Regions from separate parts of the Serratia sp. TSA_198.1 genome, predicted to be linked through region 1. Evidence: predicted binding sites of a transcription regulator. Region 1 holds the regulator's gene; each other region holds the start of a gene.
The links. Region 1 encodes CRP, which controls carbon source genes, mostly activating them, when cyclic AMP is high. Its sites were predicted from a motif close to ATGTGANNNNNNTCACAT; they were not measured.
Positions count from the first base shown of each region.

Region 2: the regulator CRP is predicted to act here: its motif matches at 3,944-3,961, upstream of ACUTSW_RS08095 (CidA/LrgA family protein).
Region 3: the regulator CRP is predicted to act here: its motif matches at 1,214-1,231, upstream of ACUTSW_RS03875 (maltoporin).

Region 1 is NZ_JBQZFP010000007.1:14,770-27,362, forward strand. Features, by position in the region: gene tauB (taurine ABC transporter ATP-binding subunit) at 1-155, opposite strand, end outside; gene tauA (taurine ABC transporter substrate-binding protein) at 165-1,160, opposite strand; gene ACUTSW_RS21645 (PhzF family phenazine biosynthesis protein) at 1,276-2,058, opposite strand; gene ACUTSW_RS21650 (LysE family translocator) at 2,069-2,671, opposite strand; gene ACUTSW_RS21655 (hydrolase) at 2,790-3,770, shown strand; gene ACUTSW_RS21660 (YheU family protein) at 3,767-4,000, shown strand; gene ACUTSW_RS21665 (phosphoribulokinase) at 4,153-5,022, shown strand; gene ACUTSW_RS21670 (OsmC family protein) at 5,068-5,475, opposite strand; gene crp (cAMP-activated global transcriptional regulator CRP) at 5,855-6,487, shown strand; gene ACUTSW_RS21680 (YccS/YhfK family putative transporter) at 6,542-8,617, shown strand; gene argD (bifunctional acetylornithine/succinyldiaminopimelate transaminase) at 8,656-9,873, opposite strand; gene ACUTSW_RS21690 (aminodeoxychorismate synthase component II) at 10,005-10,580, opposite strand; gene ACUTSW_RS21695 (helicase HerA-like domain-containing protein) at 10,686-12,212, opposite strand; gene ACUTSW_RS21700 (hypothetical protein) at 12,442-12,593, shown strand, end outside.
Region 2 is NZ_JBQZFP010000001.1:1,699,115-1,705,384, reverse strand. Features, by position in the region: gene ACUTSW_RS08110 (NAD-dependent malic enzyme) at 1-1,558, opposite strand, end outside; gene cdd (cytidine deaminase) at 1,780-2,664, opposite strand; gene ACUTSW_RS08100 (CidB/LrgB family autolysis modulator) at 2,802-3,497, opposite strand; gene ACUTSW_RS08095 (CidA/LrgA family protein) at 3,494-3,901, opposite strand; gene ACUTSW_RS08090 (MFS transporter) at 4,040-5,266, opposite strand; gene ACUTSW_RS08085 (sugar ABC transporter substrate-binding protein) at 5,450-6,270, opposite strand, start outside.
Region 3 is NZ_JBQZFP010000001.1:829,699-835,968, forward strand. Features, by position in the region: gene ACUTSW_RS03870 (LacI family DNA-binding transcriptional regulator) at 1-1,055, opposite strand, end outside; gene ACUTSW_RS03875 (maltoporin) at 1,322-2,587, shown strand; gene ACUTSW_RS03880 (PTS transporter subunit EIIB) at 2,730-3,050, opposite strand; gene ACUTSW_RS03885 (beta-galactosidase) at 3,120-5,180, opposite strand; gene ACUTSW_RS03890 (glycoside hydrolase family 53 protein) at 5,232-6,270, opposite strand, start outside.

The DNA.
Region 1 (12,593 bases):
TCGATAAACCCGGCGATCAAATTCAGCAGCGTGGTTTTGCCGCAGCCCGACGGGCCGAGCACCACCACCAGTTGCCCGGCGGCAATCTGGAACGAGACGTCGCGCAGTGCGGGGCGACCCTGGTAGTCTGCTGAAAGATGGTTAACGTTTAGCATGCGGCTCCCCTACGACTGCGGCGCAGCCTGCACCTGTTTCACAAAGCGGTCGGTCACATAGGCGCTGTAATCGCTGTCGACCTGCGGGATTTTGCCCTGCTGTTTGAGGAACTCGGCGGTATCGCGAATCGCCTTGTCCACCGGCTGACCAAGTTGGGTAATCTGCTCAGCCACCGGCAGATAGGTGTTGCCCTTCACCAGCACCGGCACCTGATCCTCGGGCACGCCACTCAGACGGGAAAGCGTACCGAGATTGCTTTTGTCCTTCAGCCACTGCTCCGGCTGTGCCAGATAGGCTTTCTGGGCATTCAACGCGCTGGCGGCAAAGGCGGTCACCACCTCCGGGTGTTTTTCGGCGAAGTCCTTGCGCACCACCCAGACGTCGAGCGTCGGCGCCCCCCACTCCCCAACCTGTGCGGAATCGGTCAGGACCTTGCCCTGTTTGGCCAGCTCGTTGACCACCGGCGCCCAGACGTAGGCGCCGTCGATATCACCGCGCTGCCAGGCGGCGGCGATGGCCGGCGGCTGCAGGTTGAGGATTTTGACCTGTTCAGGCTTGATGCCCCAATGCTTGAGAGAAGCCAGCAGGCTGTAGTGGGTAGTGGAGATAAACGGCACCGCAATGCGTTTACCGATCAGATCCTGCGGGCCTTTAATGTCCTTCTTCACCACCAGGGCTTCGGAACTGCCGAGCTGCGAGGCGATCAGGAACACTTCGATAGGGAGTTTCTGGCTGGCGGCCACCGCCAGCGGGCTGGAGCCGATATTGCCGATCTGCACATCGCCGGAAGCCAGTGCGCGCAACACGCTGGAGCCGCTGTCGAATTTGCGCCAGTCAACGGTGGCACCGGACTGTTTGGCAAAGCTGTTTTCCGCCTGCGCCACTTTGGCCGGTTCCGCCGAGGTTTGATACGCCACGGTAACGTCGACCGCCTGCGCACTGGCCGCGCCGAGCGATAACACCAGCAGCGTTACACCGCGTAATGAAAAGAGTTTGCTCGCCATGATCCGCTCCGTTGATAAAAGTCTGTTCAGTTGCTGACAGTTTTATCCGAGCGGCGACAAGCGATAAAAGAATAAAAAAAACCTCGTTATTACCTTGAGGAATATGCCATGACATTCAGAACGATAACTCGCCCCGTAAAAACGACCGTGCATAGCCGCCAATCAAGGTGCGATCGCCTTTCCATTCGCAAAACAGCTCACCGCCGCGGGCGGAAATCTGCCGGGCATGCAGCTTATGGCGCCCCAGGCGTGCAGCCCAATATGGCGCCAGCGTGCAGTGCGCGGAGCCGGTCACCGGGTCTTCGCCGCCGTCGAGGGTAAAATAACGCGAGACAAAATCTACCTTTTCCCCCGGTGCGCTGACGATGACCCCGCGGCCGGCCAGCGCGATTAACGCCGGGATGTCCGGCTGCAACGCCCGCACCTGGGCTTCATTTTCCAGCAGCACCAACAACGCGGTGGCCTGCCACACGTCCTGCGGTTTCACGCCGAGCAGCGCCGCCAGCCCGGCCGGCTCTGCCACCTTTTGCGGCAGTCGTGAAGGGAAATCCAGGATCAACCGTTCGCCGTCGGCGGCATCACGCTTAACGTACAGCTCACCGCCGGCCGAGCGAAACCGGATATCCTGTAGCGCCGGATTCACCGCGCTGAACATCACATGCGCCGCCGCCAGCGTGCCGTGGCCGCAGAGATCCACCTCACGCTGCGGGGTGAACCAGCGAATAGCCGACATGTCGCCATCGTCCCAGACAAAGCTGGTTTCCGGCAGGCACAGCTCATTGGCAATGGCCTGCATCTCGGCAGTCGACAAGGGTTGCTTCAGCAGGCATACGCCCGCCGGATTGCCGCGTAAGCCTTCGCCGGTAAACGCCACTACGTGGAAGTAATTTTCCGTCATCCGCAATTCCTTAATGCCAGATAAGTAACACACAGTCCGCGGTTAACAGCCCCATGGAAAGGTTAAAGAGGATCCAGGCCTTTTTGCTGCGCAGCAAGCGGCCAATCACCGTGCCAAACCCCAGCCAAATCACCCCGGCGACGGCATTCACCACAAAAATACCCAGTGAAATAGCCATAATAGAAGCGTTATATTTATCGCCCGCCAGACTGAAGCTCGCCACCGCACCCAATGCCATCAGCCAGGCCTTGGGGTTGAGGAACTGCAACAGCCAGCCCTGATACAACCGTATAGGCTGCGGCGGCGCCACGTCGGTTTCCAGCTTTTCATAGGCGGCGGTAGCGACTTTCCACGCCAACCATAACAGGTACAGGCTACCGAGGACTTTCAGGATCAGGTGCAGCGCAGGGTAAACCAAAATCAGGCTACCGACGCCGAATGCCACCAGCAGCAAAATGCTTTGCATGCCGAGCATAATGCCCATCATCAACAGCAGTGAGCGCATAAAGCCAAAATTGGCCCCGGAGGTGGTCAGTAACATATTGTTGGGACCAGGCGTGATCGCGGCAACCCACAGGAAGCCTAACAGCGAAAGAAATAAACTCGGTTCCATGAAGCGGGTGCTCCTCACCCGGGGCGTTTTTTGCAGTATTATTGTTAACTCATGGTATTGAAGCTAACAGTGCGCTATTGATCAGACAATAGCCGCCAATAAGATTTTTACTCAGGTTATGCATGAATCCTTTCGCCCTTTGACCGGCGCCAGTAACCCACATTTGCAAACGCTGCTGCCACGGCTGGTGCGCCGCCGCGTGCGGTTGAAACCGCACTGGCAGCGGCTGGAATTGCCCGACGGCGATTTTGTCGATCTCGCCTGGAGCGAAGATCCGGCGCAGGCCGCCGGCAAGCCGCGCGTGGTACTGTTCCATGGGCTGGAAGGCAACTTCTACAGCCCCTATGCCCATGGCCTGCTCAACGCCTGGCGTGAAAAAGGCTGGCTCGGGGTGGTTATGCATTTTCGCGGTTGCAGCGGCGTACCGAACCGCAAACAGCGCATCTATCACTCCGGCGAAACGGAGGATGCACGCTTTTTTCTGCGGTGGCTGCGCGCCACTCACGGCGAAGTGCCGACGGCGGCGGTTGGCGTCTCGCTCGGCGGCAACATGCTGGCCTGCTACCTGGCGCAGCAAGGGGCAGACAGCCTGTTGCAGGCGGCGGTGATCGTGTCCGCACCCTTGATGCTGGAGCCCTGCTCATTGCGAATGGATCAAGGGTTCTCGCGCGTTTATCAGCACTATCTGCTCGGGCAGTTGAAACAAAACGCCACCCGCAAGCTGCTGCACTACCCCGACACCCTGCCGCTCAAGCTGCCGCAACTCCGGGCGCTGCGCCGTATCCGCGACTTTGACGATGTCATCACCTCACGCGTCCACGGCTTTAGCGACGCCACCGATTACTACCGCCGTTGCAGCGCGCTGCCGCTGTTACCGGCCATTCAGACGCCGCTGCTGATCATCCATGCCAAAGACGATCCCTTCATGACCGACGAAGTGATCCCCGACATCGCCGGCCTGCCGCGCAACATTGAATACCAGCTGACCGAGTTTGGCGGCCACGTCGGCTTTGTCGGCGGCAGTTTGAACAAACCCCACATGTGGCTGGAATACCGCATTCCATCCTGGCTTTCCCCTTATCTGGAACCCGCACCGTGATTATCCCCTGGAAAGAACTGGAAACCGAGACCCTGAACAGCCTGATCGAATCCTTTGTGCTGCGCGAAGGCACCGACTACGGTGAACACGAACGTTCGCTGGAGCAAAAAGTGGAAGACGTTCGCCGCCAGTTGAAAAACGGCGAGGTCCTGCTGGTATGGTCAGAACTGCATGAAACCGTCAACATCATGCCGCGCGGGCAGTTCCGTGCCGGGCAGGAAGAAAATTAGTGGCTGCCGGTTCTATGACTGACGGAAAAAATCAGGTAACAATGAACCATTGCAAACCCGCGCGCGGAATTTTGCCCTTGGCGAAAAGGGCGTCAAACAGACCAATAACCCTACTCTGACGCCGGCGCATTTAACACGGAGTGACAACCACCATGTCCGCCAAACATCCCGTTATCGCAGTGACCGGCTCCAGCGGCGCCGGCACCACCACCACCAGCGTGGCGTTCCGCAAGATATTCCAGCAGTTGAACATCCGCGCGGCGGAGCTGGAAGGCGACAGCTTCCACCGCTATACCCGGCCGGAAATGGACGCGGCGATCCGCAAAGCGCGCGATCTGGGTCGTCATATCAGCTATTTCGGGCCTGAGGCCAACGACTTCGGTCTGCTGCAACAGAGCTTTATCGAGTACGGCAAGAACGGCACCGGACGGTCGCGCAAGTATCTTCATACCTACGACGAAGCGGTGCCTTATAACCAGGTCCCCGGCACCTTTACACCTTGGGAAGCGCTGCCGGCGCCGACCGACGTGCTGTTCTATGAAGGGTTGCATGGCGGCGTGGTTACCGAACATACCGACGTGGCCAAACATGTCGATCTGCTGGTCGGCGTGGTACCGATCGTTAACCTGGAGTGGATCCAAAAACTGATCCGCGATACCGGCGAGCGCGGGCATTCACGTGAAGCGGTGATGGATTCGGTGGTGCGTTCGATGGAGGATTATATCAACTACATCACGCCGCAGTTCTCGCGCACCCACATCAACTTCCAGCGCGTGCCGACGGTGGATACCTCCAACCCGTTCGCCGCCAAAGCCATCCCTTCACTGGATGAAAGTTTCGTGGTGATTCACTTCCGCGGGCTGGATCAGATCGATTTCCCTTACCTGCTGGCGATGCTGCAAGGCTCTTTTATCTCGCACATCAATACGCTGGTGGTGCCGGGCGGCAAAATGGGGCTGGCGATGGAACTGATCATGGCGCCGCTGGTGCAGCAACTGCTGGAAGGCAAAAAAATCGGGTAATAGGTCGGAGCGCGGCAGTTGGCCGCGCCCCTTTATTCTTGCGCGTTACGCTACGTCGCGGATTTCAAAGCTGTGAGTCACGCTGGCAGCCTTGTTCAGCATCAACGACACCGAGCAGTATTTCTCGGCGGAGAGGTTCACCGCACGTTCAACGATATTGTCGGTCAGACCTTTGCCGGTCACGATAAAATGCAGGTTGATATGGGTAAAGACGCGCGGCACTTCTTCACGCCGTTCGGAGGTCAATTTCACCTCGCAATCACGCACGTCATTACGCCCTTTTTTCAGGATCGACACCACGTCGATAGCGCTGCATCCCCCCACCGACATCAGCACCATTTCCATCGGGCTGGGGGCTTTATCGCCGGCGTTGCCGTCCATCAACACCTGATGGCCAGACGCGGATTCCCCCAGAAACGTCAACCCTTCCACCCACTTAACTCTTGCCTGCATATTGGTCACTCCGATTAATTTCTTAAAATCAGAGTACGCTTTCGCATAGAAACTGGCAACGGAACCTGATGCTGGTCATGCGCAAGCAAGACAACACGAGACACCCGCCTCACTCTGTGCTACAAACAGAGCCGCAATAAATCTTTCCGGGACACTGATTTCAGGGAAACTCCCAGAGAAAGGCTCCTTTACCGGTATGTTAATAGAATGTAGCTTGCAGCTCTCCCGGCAAGTTAATATGCTAGAGCGACAGCGTATATTTATGACACGCCTCAAAACCTGCTGCCAGCCACCCTTAAAACAACGGCGACAGCACGTTTTACAGGGAACTCTGACCCCTGTGACACAAGGCAGCGATAACAACAGAGGATAACAGCGAATGGTTCTCGGCAAACCGCAAACAGACCCTACACTCGAATGGTTCCTGTCTCATTGCCATATCCACAAATATCCATCCAAAAGTACGCTGATTCACCAAGGTGAAAAAGCCGAAACGCTTTACTACATCGTAAAAGGCTCCGTCGCGGTGCTGATTAAAGATGAAGAAGGTAAAGAGATGATCTTGTCCTACCTTAACCAGGGGGATTTCATCGGCGAGCTTGGATTATTTGAAGAAGGCCAGGAGCGTAGCGCCTGGGTCAGGGCGAAAACCGCCTGTGAAGTGGCTGAGATTTCTTACAAGAAATTCCGCCAACTGATTCAGGTCAACCCGGACATCCTGATGCGCCTGTCAGCGCAGATGGCAAGCCGCCTGCAAGTGACCTCAGAGAAAGTGGGTAACCTCGCCTTCCTGGACGTTACCGGTCGCATCGCGCAAACGCTGCTGAACCTGGCGAAACAACCCGATGCCATGACCCACCCAGACGGCATGCAGATCAAAATCACCCGCCAGGAAATTGGTCAGATCGTCGGTTGTTCACGTGAAACCGTCGGCCGCATTCTGAAAATGCTGGAGGATCAAAACCTGATCTCCGCCCACGGCAAAACCATTGTCGTTTACGGCACACGTTAATCACTGAAAAAACGGCGCGATGATTCGCGCCGTTTTTTTATGCCCCGACCGATCATGTGGCGTCGACTGATTTACCACCCGGAAGTCAATTACGCACTGCGGCAAACGCTGGTGCTGTGTCTGCCGGTGCTCTTTGGCCTGCTGATCGGCCACCTGCAACTCGGCCTGCTGTTTTCCCTGGTTCCCGCCTGCTGTAACATCGCCGGGCTGGACACGCCCCACAAACGTTTTTTCAAACGCCTGATCGTCGGCGGCTCACTGTTTGCACTCAGCAGCCTGTTGCTGCAGCAGGCGTTGCTGTGGCAATTGCCGCTGCCGGCGTTGATGCTCGGCCTGGCTCTGCTGCTCGGCGTCAGCGGCGAGATCAGCCCGTTACATGCCCGCCTGCTCCCCGCCGCGTTGATCGCCGCCATCTTTTCTCTCAGCATGGCCGGCACGGTGCCGCTGTGGTACGCCCCCTTACTGTATGTGGTGGGTACCGCCTGGTACGGCCTGTTCACCTGGTTCTGGTTCAAGCTGTGGAAAGAACAGCCGATGCGCGAATCGTTGAGCCAGCTTTATCTGGAACTGGCGGACTACTTCGAAGCCAAGTATTCCCTGTTAACCCAACATACCGATCCGCAAACCGCGTTACCGCCACTGCTGGTGCGCCAGCAAAAAGTGATGGACCTGATCAGCCTGCTGTATCAGCAGCTCAACTTTTTGCCGCACGCCAATAATCTCGAGCAAAAACGCCTGCAGCGAACCTTTCAGGTCGCGCTGGATTTACAAGAACACATTACCGTCAGCCTGCACCTGCCGGAAGAAGTGCAAAAACTGGTGGAGCAGAGCCAGGCCGAGGCGATTATCCGCCGCAATGCGCAGGTGATTGCCGGCCGGCTGCGCACGGTGGCGCACGATATTCTCTATCATCAATACTCCCAGCGCTTCAGTATGACCAACGAGCTGGCAGCATTGGAAAAAGTGGCCGCACAGCACCCCGACAATCCGGTGGGTCAGTTCTGTTACTACCACTTCAGCCGCATCGCTCGCCTGCTGCGCACCCAGCATCCGTTATACCGTCGCGACCTGATGGCCAATCAAAACCGCCTGCCGTTCTGGCCGGCGCTGTTCAGCTACCTGTCGTTTAAATCCAACGCCCTGCGCAATGCGGCACGGCTGGGGGTAATGCTGGCGGCGGGCAGCAGCCTGGGGATGGTTTTCAATCTGCCAAAACCTTACTGGATCCTGCTGACCGTCATGCTGGTGAGCCAGAACGGCTACAATGCCACCCGGGTTCGCATCCAGCACCGTGCGCTCGGCACGTTGGCCGGGCTGGTGATCGCTGCCGGGCTGCTACAGTTGCAAATGCCCGAGGGCGCGACCCTGAGCGTGATGCTGGTCATTACGCTGGCGGCCTATCTGGTTTCGCGTAAAAACTACGGGCTGGCGGTGATTGGCTTTACGGTGACGGCGGTCTATACCCTGCAACTGCTGGCGCTGAACGGCACACATTTCCTGATCCCCCGCCTTATCGACACCCTGATCGGCTGCGTGTTGGTGTTCGGCGGCACCATCTGGCTGTGGCCACAGTGGCAAAGCGGCCTGCTGCGCAAGAACGCCCATCAGGCGCTGGAGAAAGATCAACAGGCACTGCGCCTGCTGCTGGAAGAGCAGGAACCCGATCCCAGCGCGCTGGCCTATGCTCGCATGCAGGTGAACCAGGCGCACAACGCGCTGTTCACCTCATTGAATCAGGCAATGCAGGAGCCGGGGTTTGAATCCAGCTATCTGGCGGATATGCGCCTGTGGGTAACGCACAGTCAGTTTATTGTCGAACACCTGAACGCGATGACCATTCTGGCACGCGAGCACTATATGCTGACGCCCAAGCTGGCGCAGGAGTATCTGCAAACCTGCGAGATAGCGCTGCAAAGCTGCCAGCAGCGGCTGGAGTACGACGGGCCGAGCAGCGGCAACAGCATCATGCAGCCACCGGATTTGCACCCGGAAATGCCGGTTACCGAAATGGAGCGCCACCTGCGCCGCATTCTCTCCCACCTGAGCGTCATGCACACCATTTCGTCGCTGGCCTGGCGCCAGCGCCCGCATCACGGCATCTGGCTGAAACGTAAACTGCGCGATCAATAAGGGCGCCCTGCGGCGCCCCTTGTCATTCCGAGATAAGATTACGCGTTAATCACGTCCTGCACCGCCAGCTCAAACAATGCCATGCCATCGTCGATGTCTTTCAGATCCACAACCAGAGAAGGCGCAAAGCGGATCACATTAGGGCCGGCGTTGAGGATCATCAGCCCGCGCGCAGCGGCGGCGGTGAGGAAATCGCGCGCCTTGCCGTGATACGGCGGAGTCAGCTCTGCGCCAATCAGCAAGCCCATGCCGCGAATGTCGCTGAAAATACCGTATTTCTCGCCAATTTTCCGCAGTGCCTGCACGTACAGATGATGACGTTGTTCGATACCATTCAGCACTTCCGGGGTATTGATCACGTCCAGCGCCGCTTCCGCCACCGCACAGGCCAGCGGATTACCGCCGTAAGTGGTGCCATGGGTACCCACCTGCATCACCGAGGCAATCTCTTCGGTGGTCAACATGGCGCTGACCGGGAAACCGCCGCCCAGCGCTTTGGCGGTGGTGAGAATATCCGGTGTCACGCCATAATGCATATAGGCGAACAGTTTGCCGCTGCGCCCCATGCCGCTTTGCACTTCATCGAACACCAGCAGCGCCTGGTGTTTATCGCACAATTCGCGCACGCCTTTGAGGAATTCGGCGTCCACCGGGGTGATCCCGCCTTCGCCCTGGATCGGCTCCATCACCACCGCACAGGTGTGATCGTCCATCACCGCTTTTACCGCCGCCAGATCGTTGAACGGCACGTGCACGATATCCGCCGGTTTTGGGCCAAAACCATCAGAATATTTGGCCTGCCCGCCCACCGAAACGGTGAACAGCGTACGACCGTGAAAGGCGTTATAAAATGCGATGATTTTGGTTTTATACGGACTGTGGCGGCTAATGGCGTAGTGACGCGCCAGCTTGAAGGCCGCTTCATTGGCTTCCGCGCCTGAGTTGGCGAAAAACACCCGATCGGCGAAGGTGGCATCAATCAGTTTGCCGGCCAGCCGCAGCGCCGGTTCGTTGGTGAAGACGTTGCTGGTATGCCACAAGGTTTCGCCCTGCTGCTTCAGCGCCTCAACCAAGGCTGGATGGCAGTGCCCTAACGCCGTGACCGCAATGCCGCCGGAGAAATCGATGTACTCTTTCCCCTGCTGGTCCCACACGCGGCTGCCTTTGCCCTTCACCGGGACAAACTGGGCAGGTGCATAAACAGGCAAGATAACCTGATCAAAAGTGCTGCGGCTTACTGGGTATTTTTCGGTCATTATGGGGTCCGCCCTAAAAGTGATTCGGTATTTCCACTGCCATTAAGTGAAAATATAATCACAAAATATGCATAAAAAACCAATAAAGGGCAAACGCAAATCGTCTTCGGCGGCAAAAAAAAACTAACTGATTAACTTTTAAGGAAATTATCCAGCAGTTGGTGACCCTGCTCGCTGAGGATGCTCTCCGGATGGAACTGCACCCCTTCCAGCGCCAACTGATGGTGGCGGATACCCATGATTTCATCACGAACGCCGTCGCGCTCGCTCCAGGCGGTGACTTCAAAGCAGGCCGGCAGCGTGGCGGCCTCCAGCACCAGCGAGTGGTAGCGGGTAACGGTCAACGGGTTGTTCAGCCCGCGAAATACGCCGCTGTCGAGGTGGCGGATCGCTGAGGTTTTACCGTGCATCACCTCACGGGCGCGCACCACCTTTGCACCAAACGCCTGGCCCAGCGCCTGATGCCCCAGGCAAACGCCGAGGATCGGCAATTTACCGGCAAAATGACGGATCGCGGCCAGCGAGATGCCGGCTTCGTTCGGGGTACAGGGGCCAGGGGAGATCACCAAATGCTGCGGCGCCAGCCGTTCGATATCGGCCAGTTGCAGCTCGTCGTTGCGCTTTACCAGCACCTCGGCGCCTAATTCGCAGAAGTACTGGTAAAGGTTATAGGTAAAAGAGTCGTAGTTATCGATCAACAGCAGCATAGTGTTTCCAACGGACATCATCGTAGGGGGCAAATATCTCGCCCCGATTTACACGGGCGCAGTATACAACGCCCCTGCAATACTGCCGCTATCGATAATTTCCGCTTACTTTTTCCGGCCGCCCATGATCGAGCCCAGCACGCCGCGCAGGATCTGGCGGCCGAGATCGCGCGCCATGCTCTTGGCGGCGGTCTGGACGATACCGTCGCGCTTGCCGCCGCGTGGGCCGGTGGATCCGAACAGAATTTCGTTCAGGCCGCCCATCAGGCCGCCGCCCGCCTGCTGCTGCGCCTGCGGTTGTTGCGCCGGCTGGCCCGGCTGTGGGCTGCCGACGGTGGCGAACCCTTCCGACGACAGTTTCTCATAAGCCGATTCACGATCGACCATATCCTCGTAGCGGCCATACAGCGGTGACTTGTTAATTGCGCTGTTTAACCCTTCAGCCCCCAGCATGCCCATTTTGGACTCCGGCGCGATCACCATCGCACGCTCCACCACGTTAGGGCGCCCTTTCTCGTCGAGGAATGACACCAGCGCCTCGCCCACGCCCAGTTCGGTGATCGCCGTTTCCGCATCGAAAGCCGGGTTGGCGCGTAGGGTTTGCGCTGCGGCTTTCACCGCCTTCTGATCGCGAGGAGTAAAGGCGCGCAGGGCATGTTGCACGCGGTTGCCCAACTGACCAAGCACGCTGTCCGGGATATCCAACGGGTTTTGGGTGACAAAATAGATGCCGACGCCTTTGGAGCGGATCAGGCGCACCACCTGCTCGATTTTGGTCAGCAGCGCCGCCGGCGCGTCATTGAACAGCAGGTGCGCTTCGTCGAAGAAGAACACCAGTTTCGGCTGTTCCGGGTCGCCCACTTCAGGCAGGTGTTCGAACAATTCGGCCAGTAACCACAGCAGGAACACCGAATACAGCTTCGGCTGATTGATCAGCTTGTCCGCCGCCAACAGGTTAATGATGCCGTGGCCGTTGGCGTCGGTTTTCATCAGGTCGTTGATGTCCAGCATCGGCTCGCCGAAGAACTGATTGGCGCCCTGCTCCTCCAGCGTCAGCAGGCCGCGCTGGATAGCGCCGACCGAGGCGGAAGAGATATTGCCGTACTGGGTCTGGAACTGTTTGGCGTTGTCGCCCACGTATTGCACCATGGCACGCAGGTCTTTCATGTCCAGCAACAACAGCGCATTGTCGTCGGCGATTTTGAATACCAGTTGCAGCACGCCGCTTTGCACATCGTTCAGATCCAGCAAGCGCCCTAACAGCAGCGGCCCCAGATCGGAAACGGTAGCGCGGATCGGGTGGCCCTTCTCGCCGTAGATGTCCCAGGGAATGAGGGTGCAGGCCTGCGGCTGCCAGTCGCTAACCCCAATCGCCGACAGGCGCGCTTGCAGCTTCTCGGAGGGCACGCCTTCCGCGCCAATCCCCGACAGATCGCCCTTCACGTCCGACAAGAACACCGGGACGCCGATGCGCGAAAACTGCTCGGCCATTCTTTGCAGCGTCACGGTTTTACCTGTCCCGGTCGCGCCGGTAATCAGGCCATGGCGGTTCGCCAAAGCGGGCAGGATCGCCAGATCCTGCACCGGTTTCCCGTCTTTCATCGCTTTGGCGATAATCCGTGCTTCACTCATTTTCTTTTCCTTTGACGCTGGCCCGGCGCGAAAAGCGCCTGTTGATGTCAATAAAGCTATAAGCGCGGCGTAACCCCGTCAAGGACAAACAAAAAGGGCGTCATCAAGACGCCCGCAAAGCCAATAATTTCAGATTCCGCCGATCCTCGTACTAGCAGTTTCTGCCTGCTTGAACAATAAGCCACCGGTGATATAGTAAGGTTTACGTTGTATATACGAGGTCATTATCATGTCTGAATCTACCGTGGTTATCCGAGTGGATGAGGAATTAAAAATCGCCTTTGCCAGCGCTGCCAAAGCAGCCGATCGCACCGCATCTCAGTTGTTGCGCGATTTCATGCGTGATTTTGTCAGTCGGCAAACTCATCAGAAAGAGTATGA
Region 2 (6,270 bases), on a different contig from region 1:
TGGAGACGCCCTGAATATCGTCGATATTCGGCAACAGTGCGCCATGCCCGTCGGTCGCCAGCGGCGAACAATCTGCCAGCGCACGGCTGGCCGCCATCAGCATGGCGTCGGTTACGCGAGTGGCGCCGGAAGCCAACACGCCCAAACCAATCCCCGGGAAGATATAGGAGTTGTTGCATTGGGCGATAGGGAACAGCTGGTCTTTATAGCTCACCGGCGCGAACGGGCTGCCGGTCGCGACCAGTGCGGCACCGTCGGTCCAGTTGATGATGTCTTCCGGGCGGGCTTCCACGCGCGAGGTCGGGTTGGACAGCGGCATGACGATCGGACGCGGACAATGCTTGTGCATTTCGCGGATCAGCTCTTCGGTAAACAGGCCCGGCTGGCCGGAAACGCCGATCAAAATGCTCGGTTTGGCGTTACGCACTACGTCCAGCAGCGAGATAGCGTCGCTGGAGGTCTGCCATGAAGCCAGGTTCTCGCTCTTTTGCACCAGTTTGCTCTGGAAATCGAGCAGGTTGGGCAGTTTGTCGGTCAGCAGGCCGAAACGGTCCACCATGAAGACCCGGGCGCGCGCTTCGGCTTCGCTCAATCCTTCAGATTTCATCTGCGCGATAATCTGCTCGGCGATGCCGCAACCGGCTGAACCGGCGCCAAGGAAGGTCACGGTTTGGTCGCGCAACTGGCTGCCGGCGGCGCGGCTGGCGGCGATCAGGCTGCCAAGGGTGACCGCTGCGGTGCCCTGAATATCGTCGTTGAAGCAGCAAATCTCATCGCGATAGCGGTTCAGCAGCGGAGTGGCGTTGTTCTGCGCGAAGTCTTCGAACTGCAGCAGCACATTTGGCCAGCGGCGTTTTACGGCCTGAATGAACTCTTCGACAAAGGCGTGGTATTCATCGCCGGAGATGCGCGGGTGGCGCCAGCCCATGTACAGCGGATCGTTAAGGCGCTGCGGGTTGTTGGTGCCAACGTCCAGCACTACCGGCAGAGTGTAGGCCGGGCTGATGCCGCCACAGGCGGTATACAGCGACAGCTTGCCGATAGGAATGCCCATGCCGCCGATGCCCTGATCGCCCAAGCCGAGAATACGCTCACCGTCGGTGACTACGATCACTTTGACGTTTTGCTTGGTGGCGTTTTGCAGCATATCGTCGATGCGATCGCGGTTTGGGTAGGAGATAAACAACCCGCGCGCGCGGCGGTAGATGTCGGAGAAATGCTCACAGGCTTCACCGACCGTCGGGGTGTAGATGATAGGCATCATCTCGCTCAGATGCGCGTCCAGCAGGCGGTAAAACAGGGTTTCGTTGGTATCCTGGATGTTGCGCAGATAGATGTGTTTGTCGTTATCGTTCTTGAAATCCTGATACTGACGATAGGCGCGCTCAACCTGCTCTTCGATGGTTTCCACCGCTTCAGGCAGTAAACCATGCAGGTTGAAATGGCTGCGTTCATCTTCAGTGAAGGCGCTGCCTTTGTTCAGCAGCGGAAATTCCAGCAGAATCGGGCCGGCGTAAGGGATGTAGAGGGGGCGTTTGCTTTCGTATTCAAGTTCCATTGTTTTGCTCTTCAACGTATCGGATAGCTTTTATGATGCCGATCCTAAAAGATCGGGAAAATATGTACAGCAATTGTTATCGGATCATGAGGTAAATTGGCGTAATTATCGACGATCACGTCCTAATTTAACTAAAGAAAGTGTTTTAAGACGTGAATGCCATTGTAATCGGCTTACGGGGCTGTTAACAGCGGCGCCGGGCGGCACCGCCGTGATCGGGATTAGAAAGTGATGCGACTGACGTCTTGGCAACCCAGCGCTTCCAGCGTGGCGCGGGTTGCATCCCACTGGGTGAGGATAGCGGTTTGCGGCTCGGCCAGTACCGCGCGGCGGATTTTCTGGCAGTCGCTTCCGGAGACGTTCAGCAGAATCAACGCGGCCTGCAGCGGCGGCAGGCTCGGGTTAAAGGCGGCGTTCTCCGCATAGCGCCCGGCGTAAATCGTGCCGTCTTCGGCCTCCAGTGCGACACCGCTGTGGGCGTTGCTGTAGGGGGCATGGCTTTGGTTAGCGGCGGCCAGCGCGGCTTTCTCCAGTTCGTCAGACAGCGTCAACTGGTAGCCCTGATCGACCCGGTCCATCAGCAGCGTGGCGATATCCAGATCTTTCGGGCCGAATGAATCCGGCAGATAGTCGCCAAGCGTGGCAGGCTCACGGCCGGGCAGGCGAATTTGCAGGCCGCTGCCGCTGTTCAGTTCGTTCATAAACTGGCGGCAGTGGCCGCAAGGCGTGTAGTTAACGGTGATGGAGACCAGGCCAGATTCACCGCGCAGCCAGGCGTGGGTCACGGCACACTGTTCTGCATGAATGGTTTGTTGCATCGGCGCACCGCTGAATTCCATATTGGCGCCAAAATAGAGATTGCCGCTCTGGCCGCGGGCAATGGCACCGACGTGGAAATGGGAGATCGGCGTTAACGAGCAGGCCGCCGCCAAAGGCAGCAGGGCAAATGCCAGAGCATCATCATCCAGCCCGCAGCGCTGCTTGATCGCGTCTACCTGCTCCGCGCTGAACATGGCCGGGAAATCAGGCGCATCAAAATAAGGCAGCAGGACGGATTGCAATGTCGCGGACAGTTCGCCGAAAGCGGTGTGAAAACGCGGGTGCATAGAAAATCTCTCTACAGGTTAACGGGATAACATTTTAGGCAGCCTTGAAGTAATAAAGTGTGACTTATATCTCTTTATTGATGAAATCACTGCAATGAAAACGATAAATGCGAGATGTATCGCAAGTTTCCAACCCTTTAACCGAACAGATGCAGCAGCACCGGGAAGACAAAGGGCGCCAGCAGAGAAGTAATAATCCCGCAGATCACCAGCGCCAGCGAGCTGAAAGCGCCTTCCTGATAGTCCATTTCCGCACAACGTGCCGTGCCTATGGCATGCGAAGCGGTGCCCATCGCCAGGCCGCGTGCCGAACGGGTGGTGATTTTCAGCATTCTGAACAGCGAATGGCCAAATACCGAACCGAAGATGCCGGCGAAAATAACGCAGACGGCGCTGATTGCGGGGATGCCGCCAAGGGATCCCGCTACCGCCATGGCGATCGGCGTAGTGACGGATTTCGGCATGATTGATGCGGCAATTTCCGGCGTTGCGCCCATCCACAACGCGATGGCGCCGCCGCTGATCATCGCCGTCATGCTGCCGATAAAGCACACTGCGATAATCGACTTCCAGCGAGCGCGGATCTGATGCAACTGCTCATACAGCGGGAAGGCCAGCGCCACCACCGCCGGTTGCAGCAAGTCGTTGAGAATTTTGCTGCCCTGAAAATAGCGTTCATAGGGAACGCCGGTCAGCAGTAGCAGGGGAATGATCACCGCCATGGAAACCAGCAGCGGGTTCAGCAGCGGCATCTTCAGCCGCTGAGCCAGCCAGCGAGCCGCGAAGTAGACCAACAGTGTCAACGGCAATGACCACCAGATTTCATGGATCATTTTTTACCCTCCGCAGGATCGTCACTGCCGATGATTTTACGTTCACGGTGAAAATAATGAGAGGTGCAGGCGACGACGATCAGCACCATCAGGGTGCTGATAACGCAGGAAACCACCAGCGGGCTGAGATGTTCGATGATTTGGTCGTAATAGTTCATCACGCCGACGCCAATCGGCACGAACAGCAGCACCATATAACGGATCAGCAGATGACAGCCGGGCTTGACCCACTTCGCCGGCAAAATTTGGCTGGAGAGCAGGGCAAACAGGATTAGCATGCCGATAATGCTACCGGGAATGGCGATCGGCAGTAGCGCCGCGATGGCATTGCCGGCAAACAAGCAGAGGTAGATAAGGACGATTGCCCTCAGGTATTTCCAGCACAGTGTAAGCACGTTGGCCATCACCTTTTCCCGTTTAACTGATGTATTCATCATACAATTAAACTGTGATCTGCGCCACAAATCACACCATGAATTCTCTCTATGACATTCATGCCCGTTGGGCAGGTTGGCAGCACCGGCTAAAGGTCGCGCGCAGTCTTATTCCACGTAGGTGGCAATAGAGTTCGGTTGCTGTTTCTGCGCCAGCCGGTGGCCGAGGAAAAAGAATAGCAGGCTCAATAACGCGGCGGCAATCAACATCAGGAACATCAATGGCGGTGCGGCGTAGCTGAGGATAAAACCGCAAAGCACCGGGTTGATGGCGCCCCCCAACGCACTGAGATTTTGCACGCCGTAGTAGCTGCCCTTCAGATGCGCAGGTGCGATAAAGTCGATAAACATATATTCCACCGGGATAACGATAATCTCCCCCAGCGTGAATATCGCCATGGCCACGGCCCACAGCCAGACGGATTGCCCTGCCAGCATGAAACCGATCAGCCCGACAATGAAAAAGAGTGTGCCCAGCGCCAGCCAGCGCAGCATGTTTTCCTGACGCATGCCCCGGCTCAGCAAATACTGCAACGCGATGACGATACAGGCATTGACGATCATCACCATGCCAATGATTTTGTACGCGAATTCGGCGTTCGATACGATAATCAGGTATTGCGACAGATAGCCGGTGAACTGGCCGAAAACGACAGCCCCCAGCGTACTGCCGAGCGTAAAGTAAATCAGCCGACGATCGCTGCGCAGGATGGACAGCGTCTGACGAAAATCAGGCAATGTGGTCGGCGCGGATTCGGCGGACGCAGGTTGCCTTGGGTGCAACTGCCCACGCAGACGAACACTCAGTGTCGCCACCGTCAATAAGGCCAGCCCACCGGAGAGGTAGAACGGCAGCAGCGGGTTCAGCCCGGCCACCATAACGCCCAGCGATGACCCCACAGCCCAGCCGACATTCACCAGCGTGTAATTGAGCGAAAAGGCTTTTATACGCTGCGTGACCGGCAGCCAGTCGGCAAAGCACGCTTTAATGGTGATGCCCAGCACCGAATAGGCCGTATGCAGGATCGCCAGTACCAGAACGATGCCTCCCGGGCGCGGGATCCACGGGATGGCGAAAAAGCTCAGGGCGAACAGTAAAATGGAAAGCAGGATCAATGTGTTTTTGTTGAACTTGTCCACCAGATAGCCGCCATACAGGCTGGCGAAAATGCCGATCGCCAGGCTGATGCCCAGAATAATGCCGACGCTTTTCGGCAACAGGTGGAAATGCCCGGTGAGGTAAATAGTAATGAACGGCAGCGTGACGCCGCGGCCAATGGTCAACACCAGCGAACTGGCCAGCAGTGCGATGATCAGCGGTGGGAATCCCTTCATGTCGGACCTGTTTATGCATACAGCCATTGAGCGATGTTGATAACATAGCTCATTTTGGCCGACTGGGAAGATGCTGTGTGAAAAAAAGAGGTTACGCCGACGCTTTTCACGCTGCTGTTGCCCCGAACAATAGGGGGCGCCGCATGCAGCGCCCCTACTTTATCTGGGGATAAGCGGAAGAGATTATTTGCCCGATTTGGACTGCAACGTGGCGAACCAGGGCTGGATAAAGTCGTTGCTGCTGCCCCAGCCCGGGATGATTTTTGCCAGCCCGGCCACGTTGACCGGCCCCGGCTGGCTGGCCAGCAACGCCTGCGGAATAGACGCAGCCTTGAACTCATAGGTTGCAGGCGTAGGTTCACCGGCAATTTTGTTCGCCACCAGACGCAGGTTTACCGCACCAATCAGCTTGGTATCCACCGCTACGCTGACTTTCCACGGGCTATTGGCTTCGCGCATCAGTTGCAGATCCTGATTGGAGATATCGATGCTGTACAGTTTGATTTCGGTACGGCCATTTTCTTTCAGTGCCTTGTAGGCACCCTGGCTAAAGGCGTCCCAGGTGCCCCAGATCGCGTCAATCTTGCCTTTCGGATATTTGGCCAGCACCGCGCCAACCTTGTTGGCGGTATCGCCCTGCACGTCCGATGACACTGCGCCGATCGATTCCAACTCATGAATGCCCGGATTTTGCTTCAGCAACTGCTGGTAGGCAGCCTGACGGCGCTCCATCGGCGGGAAACCGGCGACCCAAAGCTTGATGATATTGGCTTTCCCGTTAAAGTCTTTAATCAGTTGGCCGAACGACTCATTTGCCAGCGACGCGTCATCCTGTTGCGAAACCGTTACGCCGGGAATGCTGCCGCTGACGTCGGTATCAAATACGGAGACGGCAATGCCCGCCGCCGCAATGCGTTTGACCAAATCGGTGGAATAGGGCGCACGGCCCTGCGAGAGAATAATGCCGTCATATTTTTGGCTGACAGCCTGGTTCACGAAATCTT
Region 3 (6,270 bases), on a different contig from region 1:
GCCAACAGGCGCAGCTGTTCGGCAATCTGCTTCAAATCCTTGTCATTATGCTCGCGCGGCCCGGTGGAATTGCGGATCACCAGCTTTGCCGACAGAATCGATGACGCACGCGACAGCTCGCTCTCGCTGGTGTTGAGCACCTTCCTGACCGCTTCCTTGCCCTGCAAATCCAGATCCAGCGAGACGGTGGTCAGCGCCGGGTAGAAGAAGGCGCTTTCATAAGCATCGTCATAGCCAATCACCGACTTTTGCCCCGGTATCGGCAGTTGGTTCTGATGGAAGGCGCTTAGCAGCCCGAGCGCCATTTGGTCATTCCCCACCAACACCGCCGAGAAATGCGGGGTCTCACGCAGCATCTGCAATGCGCCGGCGTAACCGCTTTGCGCATCCCAGTTGCCGTGCAGCACCGTGACCGGCGTCAGGCCATAATCCTGCAGCGCATCCTGCCAGTTCTTCAGCCGCAAATTGGCCGAAATGGAGTATTGCGGCCCAGCCAGCAAGGCAAAGTCGCGGTGCCCCAGCTCGTAAAGGTACTTGACGCTGGCGCGGGTGCCGTCCGCCGGGTTGAAAGAAACGTTAAACACTGAACTGTAAGGGTCAACGTCGAGGAACAGGCAGGTAATGTCATCGTTGTCCGCGGCGATTTTTTCCGCCACCGCCGTCTCCAGCGGTACGTTGATGATGACCTTTTCTACCCGCTGCGACTTGAGATCGTTGATCGAGTCCTGAATGCCATGATTGACGTTCTCATCAATCATTGAAATCAGCACCTGATAGCCTTCCGCATTGGCGTAACGTTTTACCGCCGCCGCCACTTGCGAAGGCGCATGCAGAGCCAGGGAGACGGTGACCAGCCCCAACGTTCGGCTCTGTTTGCCCACCAACTGCTGCGCCAGGCGATTGGGCACATACCTGAGGAGCTCAATAGATTGTTCAACCTTGCGGCGCGTGGTTTCAGAGACATTGGCTGACTTGTTCAACACGCGTGAAACCGTCTGGTAAGACACGCCGGCATGGCGGGCAACATCCTCTAACGTGGTGTTTTTCGACTTCATAATCCGTTCCCTGTGATTGCTCTGGATTGATTGTAACAGGCCCCCTCCTCACCGCATAGTTACCCCGATCACATCCATCAAATTTCCAAAAAAGTTATTCGTTCACATATCAAACCTTAGTGATCTCTCTCACTAACCGTTACAAATCCTGCTGTTTTATTTGCACTAAATCACAATAAATCAATAACGCGATTGTTTGTTGTCATGATTAGCCATTCTATTGCTGCGTGGATGTGAACGTAATACAAAAACATAATGAGGCATACATGAAAACAAGACTACGCACATTGTCTGTCGCCTTGGCGATGGCGCTTTCCTCACCGGTCGCCTTTGCCGCCGAAACCCCAGGGATCGATTTCCATGGCTATCTGCGCTCCGGGGTCGGGGTATCCCAGGATGGTGGGTTAGAAGAATGGCAGAAGAACAAAATTGGCCGTCTGGGCAACGAATCCGATACCTACGGAGAGATCGAACTGGGCAGCGAAGTCTACAAAAAGAACGACGTCAGCTTCTATCTCGACACTATGGTCAGCATGGTGTCGGACGGCTCCAACGACAATGAAACCACGCTGGGGGATGACGCGCAATTCGGTCTGCGTCAGCTTAATCTGCAAATCAAAGGGCTGATCCCGGGCGACCCGAACGCGGTGATCTGGGGCGGCAAGCGCTACTATCAGCGTCATGACCTGCACATCATCGATACCAAATACTGGAACATTTCAGGTGCCGGCGCCGGCGTGGAAAACCTCTCCTTCGGGCCGGGCGCCATCTCCGTCGCCTGGATCCGCGGTGACGGCAACGACGTGGACTACCGCGTCGACAACGATAACGACCTCAACATCAACTATCTCGACCTGCGCTATGCCGGCTGGAAGCCGTGGACCGGCGCCTGGACCGAGTTTGGTATCGATTATGCGATGCCGAACCCGACCAACAAGCAAAAAGAGTACGGCGGCCTGTACGATGCGGAAAACGGCGTGATGCTGACCGGCGAGATCAGTCAGGACATGTTGGGCGGCTATAACAAAATGGTGTTGCAATACGCCACCAAGGGCCTGGCGCAGAACATGGTGTCCCAGGGCGGCGGTTGGTATGACGTCTGGAACAACACCCGCGATGCCACCGGTTACCGGGTGATCAATACCGGCCTGATCCCGATTACCGATAAATTCTCCCTCAACCACGTGTTGACCTGGGGTTCCGCCAGCGATCTCAGCGATATGATCGACAAGAGTAACCTGATCTCTCTGGTGGGTCGGGCACAGTACCAGTTCACGCAGTACGTGCGCGGCATTGGCGAAGCCGGCGCTTTCTACCAGAAAGATGACCACAAAGACGGCAGCCATTACAAGCAAGGCGGCGAGAAGTACACGTTGGCGCTGGGGTTGGCGGATGGACCGGAATTCATGTCCCGCCCTGAATTGCGCGTATACGCCTCCTATCTCAACGATTCAGAGCAAGGCAATTCATTCAAGGACGGCACCGCCAGCAATACCTGGAACTTTGGCGTGCAGGTTGAAGCCTGGTGGTAACAGGCACAATTCAGGGTAAATAACGGCTCTTGGCTTATTGGCAGTAGCTTAATTCTCTCATCATTATCTTCTGTGTCTTTGACGATGCTCTCCGGTTGCGGTCGTCCATTGGTAACCCCCTTGGGGGGTTACCAATTATTTTTTATTCCTGATGATTAACTGAAAAACGCTCCGCCAATAATTTACGCAAATTATCTGACTGTTTGCCAAATATCGCGTGCACCTCCTGACCAATAATAATCACCCCCAGCGCTCCCGACTGTTGCAATCCTTCCGTATCGACTTTGGCTAAATCCGTCACCGTTACACGCAAGCGAGTAATACAGGCATCGACATGCTGGATATTTTCTCGGCCGCCCAAATGCCGCATCAGCGTTTCTAAAAACGGCATATCGACGTTATTATCTTCCACCGGCGATTTCGGGTGCGAGAAATAATGCGTAAAGGCTTTTAAACTGACCATGGTTATTTCCTCATAAGATACAGACGTAAAAAAACGCCCGTTCGATTGAACGGGCGCAAGGGGAAGAAACTAGGCCAACTTGCGGGTCAATATGCGGCAGCCCCAGGGGGCCAACGTCATTTCACCCTGTAGAGCCTCAGCATTCGACATATCGGTATACTCCCCCGGCAGCTCCACGGCTTTAGTCTTGTCGCTGTAGTTCTGCACGATAATGAACTCGGATTCACCGTCGGTACGCCGCTGTGCGGTCACGCTCGGCGGCAATGCCGTATCCAGTGCGCGCGGCAACGCCAGCTGTTGCGCTATCGCCATAAAGAAATCACGCTGGAAAGAGGCATCGTTGCGCGAAGCGACATACCACGCCTTACCGTCGCCAAAGCGGTTGACCGTCAACGCCGGGCGGCCGGCATAGAAGTCGCCGCCGTAAACCGCCTGCGCGGTGGCGCCCTCCAGATTGATCAACTCGCACAGGTGGCGCGCCTGATAGCGGCCCTGCAAGCCCAACTCGTTGCCCGGCACGCCGCGAATGCTGTTGGTTTCGTCATCCGTCAGGCTGTCGATCTCTTCCGCCCAGATCCCCAGCAACGGCCGCAGTGGCCCTGGGAAACCACCCAAATGGCACAGGTCGCTTTCATTGACGATGCCGCTCCAGTAGCTGACGACAAACTGCCCGCCCTGCCGGACAAAGGCCTCCGCCCGCGCGGCAAAACCTTCGCGCACCATATACAGCATCGGCGCAATCACCAGCTTGTAGCCGGAAAGATCGCAATCGGCATTGATGATATCCACCGCAATGCCCTGTTCCCAGAACGGACGATAATGATCCACCACCGTCTGCTCGTAATGCAGCCCGGCGTTGCGCGGCCCTTGGGCATCGTCCATCGCCCAGCGGCTTTCCCAGTCGAAGATAATCGCCACCCGCGCCTCGACCCGGCTACCGGCGACCGGTGCCATGGCGGCCAACAACCGGCCCAGTTCGCTCACCTCCTTGCCGACGCGAGTATCCAGCCGCCCGGAATGGTCAATCACCGCGCCGTGGAACTTCTCCACCGAGCCGCGGCTTTTGCGCCACTGGAAGTACTGCACCGAATCCGCACCGTGCGCAACCGCCTGCAGTGAGGAGAGAATATGCATGCCCGGTTTCTTCAGCTTGCTGATCGGCTGCCAGTTGGTGACGCTCGGCGTCGATTCCATCAGCACAAAAGGCTTGCCCTGTTTCAGGCTGCGCATCAGGTCGTGGAACATGGCGGTATAGCAGGCCAGGCCGGTTTCATCCTGCCGGTTATGCCACATCGGATAACTGTCCCAGGAGATGAAATCGATGACTTTCGACATCTGCCAATAATCGTAATCGTAGAAATATTCCATAAAATTGGTGGTGGCCGGCAAGTCCGGATTGGCCGCTTTCAGCGGCGCAATTTCCTGCGCGCAGAAATCGGTGGCCTGGGTGCTGCAAAAACGCCGCCAGTCCAGGTTCAGACCATGAATCGACACCTCGCCCTGCGGCGCAGGCGATTCAATCTGCGACCAGTCGCTGTAGGTGTGGCTCCAGAAATCGCTCCACCAGGCCTCGTTCAATTGCTCCAGCGTCTGATAACGCTGCTGCAGCCACGCGCGGAAATCACTCTGGCAACGGCTGCAATGGCACTCGCCGCTGTATTCGTTGGAAATATGCCAACCAATCACCGCCGGGTGGTGCGCATAGCGCTGAGCCAACGCCAGGTTGATCTCATTCACCTTGCGGCGATACACCGGGGATGACAGGCAATGGTTGTGTCGGCCGCCGTGCAACGCCGGTACCCGATTGCGCCCTACGCGCAACACCTCCGGGTATTTCTGCGACAACCACGCTGGGCGTGCGCCGCTTGGCGTAGCCAAAAATACGTGAATGCCCTGCTCATATAACTTATTCAGCACGTCGTCTAACCAGGCGAATTGATATTTCCCCTCTTCAGGTTCCAGCTTCGACCAGCTGAATATCCCCACCGACATAATATTGCAGCTAGCCTGCTTCATCAGTTCTACATCTTTCTCCACCATGCCCGGATAATTAACCCATTGTTCCGGGTTGTAGTCGGCCCCATGCAATAGGCCAGGCACCTTTGCACTCAAAGGAGGAAATTTATTCATCATAATTCCTTAGAAAGTAATCACTGAAATTCTTTATTACGGACGACGCAATTAATTAAATGACTTTAATGAAGGCAGCACTTTACCCTGGCAATCAAACAGCGCCTGATTTTCACGCGCGTTGCCATCCTTGCCGGATTCACCGATATATTTCATCCCGGCCGGCGTAGCCCAGCCGGCGCCCGGCACGGCGATCCAGGTCGGTTCCCAATAAAACACGCCTTTGCCACGGTTATCCGGCACGTTAATGATGCTTTGCATCAGATCGCGAATAAAATCGGCCTGCCCCTGAACGGTGCCCGGATATCCCCCATCCTGCGCTTCTTTGGCGGAGAAACTGTTGTCGGTATCATCGCAATTTTCCAGGCCATAACCGTAAGCGGCCTCAACCACAATCACGTCTTTGTTATAGCGCTTGCTGATGTCGTCCATATTGGTTTGCAGCTTTGAGATAGGGCCGTCCCAATAGGTGTACATCGATAAACCTATGACATCGAACGGCACATTGCGCCGGGTTATCTCGTCAAACCACCAACGGAAAGTGTCATTCTTGGTGCCCTCGGCCAAATGCAGCATGATTTTCACCTGTGAAGGCGAATCGAGGTTTTCCCGCAGCCCGGCGATCGCCGCGTTCAGCAACCCGGCCAGGCGATCAAACTCCCCGCCGCCCTGGCCCCAGCTTTTGCCTTCCGGCCACAGAATGCCGCCATTAATCTCGTTGCCGATCTGCACCATATCCGGCAACACGCCTTGCTGCTTGAAGCTGGCGATGGTGTCGCGGGTATAATCATGGATCGCCGTTTTCAACTGGTCATAGCTCATTTTGTCCCAGGCTTTAGGCTTGAACTGCTTGCCGGGATCGGTCCAGAAGTCGCTGTAATGGAAATCCAGCAGCAGCTTCATGCCCTGCGCCTTGACGCGCTTGGCCAGCGCCAGCGTGGTGGCGAGATTGTTATTGCCGGCACCATAAGGTTGGCCTGCGCTGTCTTGCGGATCGACCCACAGGCGCAGACGCACATAGTTCACGCCGTTGTGTTTGAGGATAACCAGCGGATCCTGTTGAACGTTGTTCTGGTCGTAGAACTTGCCG